DNA from 2 places in the Shewanella sp. S23-S33 genome. Region 2 is predicted to be linked to the other one. Evidence: predicted binding sites of a transcription regulator. Region 2 holds the regulator's gene; the other holds the start of a gene.
The links. The regulator FliA, encoded in region 2, starts transcription of late flagellar genes. The targets are predictions, from matches to a motif close to CTAAAGNTNNNNNNNNNNNNGCCGATA.

Region 1 (3,172 bases), on a different contig from region 2:
TATTCGAATAGTTTGAGTTGCCCTGCTTAAAATAAGTGATTTGAGATGAATCATTAACAATTAAGTCGTTGAGGGATGGTTAAGGAAACTTAGGGATTACACACTCAATGTGATTAACGTAAAGCCCAAATGGATTTAAATCAACCACAGCGATTTGATGCATAACACGTTAACTAAAAGGGAAAAGTCCACATTAGCTCAATAAAAAAGCCGCAAGATTATTGCGGTTTTAGATTGGGAAAGTATCTAAACACTTAAGGCGAATTACCGATCTGAATTTCTTCAGACTCCTTAGCTTTACCTTGCTCAATAGCAATTTCAACCCTGCGGTTACGGGCACGATTTTCCGGAGAATCGTTAGGCACAATCGGATTGTTAGACGCCATACCAACCACTTTCATTCGATTAGAATCAAAGCCGCTGACCTGCACTAACTCATGGGCCACTGCCACGGCACGTTTGCTGGATAAATCCCAATTAGAACTATAGAGCTCATCGCTTATTTGCATATCATCCGTGTAACCTGACACTGTGATGACACCTGGCACATCTTTTAACAATTCGCCGACTGAGCGCACCACAGGTTTAAATCGAGGCTGCAGGAAGCCTGAGCCAGAAGCAAACGACCCCTTCTCACGTATACGAATAATAATCTGCTGACCTAATGACTCAATTTCAATCGCTCCATCGGTGATCTCTTTATTGAGCTCCTGCGCCATCTTCTTCACTTGCTGATTGATCTTTTCTTGTGCCGCTGCCGCTTCCGCTTTAACCGCATCGGCCACTTCTTGCGCCGTTGCACTCGCTTCGCCACCCCGCTGAGAACCATTTTGCTGCTGCACGCCGCCCGCACTATCGTCTTCACCCGCTTGGAAATCCAATACAGGTTCAGTCATTTCATTCGTTTGCTGGTTAATGATTTCAATCGGAGTCGGATCGGGACGACCGGGTCTAAATTCTAAGGCAATGACAGAAGTCCCTTTCGGGATGTCTTTAACTTCCACCTTATTTTGCACACCAAAGGCATACTTCATTGAGCCCGCGATCTGCTTAAACTTCATCACGTCCATTTCAGAAAATGACAATAACAACACGAAGAAGCACATCAACAGCGACATCAAGTCGGCAAATGTTGCAAGCCACATCGGTGCTCCGGGCGGTGGACAGTTGCACTTAGCCTTAGCCATTGGCTACTCTCCGTCCGTTGTATCTATTTTGCGATTTTTCTCAGCCAGATAATTTTTCAAGAAGCCTTCAATCACCCTAGGGTTTTGTCCGTCTTGAATCGCCAATACCGCATCCATAATAAGATTACGGTTAAGCATTTCTTCTCCCATCCTAATTGTTAGCTTATCCGCGATAGGCAAGCAAACCATGTTAGCGACCATAGCGCCGTATAATGTGGTTAACAAAGCAACGGCCATCGAGGGACCAATAGATTTAGGATCTGACATGTTAGATAGCATGGCCACAAGACCCACAAGCGTACCTATCATGCCCATTGCTGGGCCAACATCGCCAAAGGCTCTAAATATGCCAATCCCCGTCCGATGACGTTCTTCCGTTAAAGCGATATCCTTCTCTAGAGCTGCACGCACTACTTCACCATCATGACCATCGACTAACATATCGACAGCCTTTTGCATAAAAGTATTGCTAATTTGCGCTTCTTCTAATGCCAAAAACCCCCCTTTACGGGCAGCATCCGCCATAGTGACTGACTGTTCAATCAAATCTTCTGGTTTATCAATCTTAAATACAAAAGCTTTCAAAGCAATTTTAACGGCGCTTAAAAACTGTTTAAGAGTGAACTTCATCATTACCACGAAGAAGGACCCACCGAACACAATCAGGATCGAGGGCACATCAACGAAAATCATCAAGCCGCCACTGGTCACCATAGCGCCGAGAATAAAACCAAAGGCTCCCACAATTCCGATTATTGTTGCTAAATCCACAACGGCTCCTCAATTTTCGTAATAAACGACATAATACTTACTCTGGGTAAGCAAGAACACTCAGTTATTCTACCGAATAAGATAATCCCACCGACACACATACGAGCCTTGTTTATCCAGTTAAAAATTACCATACAAATGATGATACTATTGTCAGTTATCGGACACACACTAAGCAAGTTTAGCGACAATTTATATTTTCTGGAAAAATTTCAGTAACAAAGCGTGCTATTGAGCAAATATCTTTAGTCTGAATTTGACCCTTACGCCGCCCTGATATACCTTGTGTCCGCTAAATCAAAGGAAACCTGAACGTGGCGAAGAAACCCGAAAATCTTAGTTTTGAAGAATCCCTTGGCGAACTTGAACGCATCGTTGCCGATCTAGAACAAGGCGATATCTCCCTCGATGACGCGTTAAAACAATTTGAACGTGGCATCAATCTCGTTCGAAATAGCCAAGCAAAACTCGAACAAGCCCAACAAAAAGTGGCCATTTTACTGAAACAAGACGAAAATGCGCCCCTATCCCCCTATGCCGTTGAGGGCGAATAAGCGTGTTAGTCAGTACCATTCAAGAATATCAACAACGAGTTGATGATCAATTAAAACAGCGTTTTAGTACGCTTGAAGATACAGCTCCCCAATTAAAAGCCGCTATGACTTACGGTGCCTTATTGGGAGGGAAGCGCATTCGACCGTTCCTCGTATACAGTGTAGGACGCATGTTTGGGGTCGAACTTGAAAAGTTAGATGCTTGCGCCGCAGCTATTGAATGTATCCATGCTTATTCATTAATCCACGACGATTTACCCGCCATGGACGATGACGAGCTCCGTCGTGGCCAGCCGACCGTGCATATTGCCTTTGATGAAGCGACGGCCATTTTAGCGGGGGATGCTCTGCAAACCTTAGCCTTTGAAATTGTCACCGAAACCGTACCAGGGATCAGCAGCGAACAACATATTGCTATGGTAAGAGTATTAGCCAAAGCCTCAGGTTATCGTGGTATGTGTGGAGGCCAAGCGATAGACTTAGCCTCGACCGATAAACATATTGATCTTAAAGCATTAACTCAGCTACATAATATGAAAACCGGCGCCCTTATCAGCTGCGCCGTTGAGTTAGCTTTGATCGCCGCAAACGCGCCAAAAGATCAGTATGCTGCTATGATGGATTTTGCTCGTTCGGTCGGACTCGCCTTCCAAGTACAAG
Region 2 (3,172 bases):
ATCCACTTCGTCTTGACCCGTTACCACATCTTGACGAAGCTCGGCATTCATTATCGGGCCTTCTGCTTCAATATTATTTTTCTGAGCAATCTGACTTTCAATCATAGGTTGCTCACCAAATACCGTCAGCATAGAAACCAGATTACTTTCTACTTCCATTACTAGATCAATAACACGACGTATTATTTGTCCTGTTAAGTCTTGAAAATCTTGCGCCATCAAAATTTGATTAAGCAATTCACGTAATCGAGTCGAGTCATTTGCACTACGAGACATAAGGTCTTGTACATCGTGACAAAGGCCCTTAAATTCAGTCAGCGCTATCTCGCGTCGCATTAATCTGTCCCAAGATGGCATGACATTTTGAATATTTACGGTCACGGCATTAGCCAAAGGTAAACATTCTTCAACCGCATCCATGGTTTTATTTGCAGCTTGTTCGGTCATGTCAATAACGTAATTTAAACGTTGCTTGGCATCGGGGATCTCTGTATTGGCTAATTCAGCAAGACGATTATCAACTTGAAAATCCATCAGCGCACTATGAAGTTGCCGAGTTAATTTACCTACTTCTTCGAATAATTCTCGTTGCAGTGGAGCAGCAAGCTCCCGAAATAAATCATCTGCCTGACTTTGCTCACCTGCACTTAATAATTCAACTAAGTGCTGAGCTTGCTCGAGCGTGATGAGCCCTGATGTTTGTGACTTCATAGCTCATCCTTGCTCAAGCGAGTCGTTCGAATATTTTATCTAACTTCTCTTTCAGCGTTGCAGCGGTAAAAGGCTTAACCACATAACCATTCACTCCCGCTTGAGCGGCAGCAATAATCTGTTCACGTTTTGCTTCAGCAGTCACCATTAATACGGGTAAATGCTTCAGCGAATCATCAGCGCGAATTGCTTTTAACAGATCGATTCCTTGCATACCAGGCATATTCCAATCTGTAACAACAAAATCAAAATCCCCCTTTTGCAACATCGGCAGGGCTGTTGAGCCATCGTCTGCTTCTTGGGTGTTATTAAACCCCAAGTCTCGCAACAAGTTCTTGATGATACGCCTCATTGTCGAAAAATCGTCAACAATGAGAATCTTCATATTCTTGTCCAAGGTTTCCTCCGGTGAGCTGACATTCTGTGCTCGATTAATAATTATACTTATGTCCAGTGCTTGAGTTTAGCTTTCAATCGCAACATTGCCTGACTTAATATCTGGCTAACCCGCGATTCACTGACTTCAAGAATGGCGCCAATCTCTTTTAAATTCAATGCTTCATCGTAGTACAGGGATAACACTAATGCATCTCTTTCAGGCAATAATTTAATTGCCTCAACCAGAGCAGAATGAAATTGGTTCTCAGCTAATGCTTCAAATGAATCATCATCGGACCGATCACTCACTGTAAGTATATCCTGAGATACGCCTAAATCTTCTATCCCTATGATTTTTCCGACAGAAACATCGTTAAGAATATGATGGTACTCATCGAGCGTCATATCAAGTTTTTCTGCAATTTCTGTGTCGCGTGCATCACGGCCCAGTTCTTGCTCTAACTCATCAATAGCGTGTGCAACCTTACGATTGTTACGATGAACGGAACGAGGGACCCAGTCGCCACGACGAATTTCATCTAACATGGCTCCACGTATGCGTATGCCGGCGAAGGTTTCAAATTTCGCACCCTTGCCACCATCAAACTTGGATGATGCTTCTAGTAACCCCATCATCCCAGCTTGGAGTAAATCATCTAACTGCACAGATGCAGGTAGTCTGGCGAGTAAATGATGCGCAATTCTTTTAACCAACGGAGCATACTGTTCAACGATCGACGATTTATTGTCTAAACAAGTATACGCAGCGGCTTTATTCACTCGTTTTTTCCTCTTGAAAATCTGGTCGTTGTACTAAACGCTCAACGAAAAACTCCAAATGCCCACCAGGTTGCTGCGGCACAGGCCAGCTCAAAATTTTATTTGCCAATCCTTGATACGCAATCGCCGCTGGTGATTTAGGATAAGCTTCAACCACCAATTTTTGTTTACGAACAGATTTACGTAAATTTTCGTCAAATGGAATCGTGGCGACTAATTCAAGTGCAACATCTAAAAATCTGTCGGTCACTTTACTGAGTTTAGCAAATAATTCCATACCTTCGCGTAAACTACGCACCATATTGGCAACTATTTTAAAACGGAACACACCATGCTCACGGCTGAGAATTTTAATCAGGGCGTAGGCATCGGTAATCGAAGTGGGTTCATCACAAACAACGACTAACACATCCTGCGAAGCACGTGAGAAACTGAGCACCATATCTGAGATCCCAGCCGCAGTATCTACGACTAGAATATCAAACTGAGTCCGCATCTCACTAAATGCACGGATTAATCCAGCATGTTGCGCAGGGCTTAATTCCACCATCCCCTGTGTTCCTGAGGTGGCAGGTACTATGCCTATCCCCTTAGGACCACGCACGATAATATCGTCAAGCTCTGCATCACCAGAGAGAACATGAGAGAGGTTACGCTCGGCACGAATACCCAGCATGACGTCGACGTTTGCTAAGCCAAGGTCAGCGTCAAGTACCAAGACACGCTTGCCTTTTTCGGCTAATGCCACAGCAGTATTAATAGAAACGCTGGTTTTACCCACGCCTCCTTTACCACCAGTGACCGCGATTACTTTCACTTTTTCGTTATAGGGTTGATTCATCATACGTAAACCACTTGCTTGATCCAGGGTCATAAATCTACTCAAATGCACAGGCCATATTATCTGACCACGCTGTGTCTTGTAATGATTGTTGTTCTGTACTATCTAACGCTGCGAGTGCCTGCTGGGCTAAATCTAGGGTATCCGCAACTTTCATATCTTCAGGAACTCTTTGTCCATCAGTAATATAACTTAATGGTAATCCGTTTTGGATCAACACACTTAATGCCCCTGCTAACGACACAGATTCATCGAGTTTTGTGAGAACGACACCAGATAGGGGAATGCGTTTAAAATGATTGACTGCATCTTGCAGCACACGGCGCTGCCCTGTCGCAGACAGTACCAGATAACTGCGGATAGGTATCCTGCTATTTGCAGTTAAATTATCAAGTTGCTGGTAAAGGCGCATATCTCGCTGTCCCATGCCAGCCGTATCTATCAATACTAGCTTGCGATTCC

Region 1: a site for FliA is predicted at 2,117-2,143, ahead of pomA (flagellar motor protein PomA). Genes of this name have one in related genera too.

What each region holds. Positions count from the first base shown of each region.
Region 1 is NZ_JBHFFD010000014.1:217,471-220,642, forward strand. It holds gene ACHA99_RS04190 (flagellar motor protein MotB) at 255-1,187, opposite strand; gene pomA (flagellar motor protein PomA) at 1,191-1,958, opposite strand; gene xseB (exodeoxyribonuclease VII small subunit) at 2,273-2,512, shown strand; gene ispA ((2E,6E)-farnesyl diphosphate synthase) at 2,515-3,172, shown strand, end outside.
Region 2 is NZ_JBHFFD010000019.1:67,760-70,931, reverse strand. It holds gene ACHA99_RS05340 (protein phosphatase CheZ) at 1-711, opposite strand, end outside; gene cheY (chemotaxis response regulator CheY) at 725-1,108, opposite strand; gene ACHA99_RS05330 (RNA polymerase sigma factor FliA) at 1,156-1,869, opposite strand; gene ACHA99_RS05325 (MinD/ParA family protein) at 1,862-2,743, opposite strand; gene flhF (flagellar biosynthesis protein FlhF) at 2,748-3,172, opposite strand, start outside.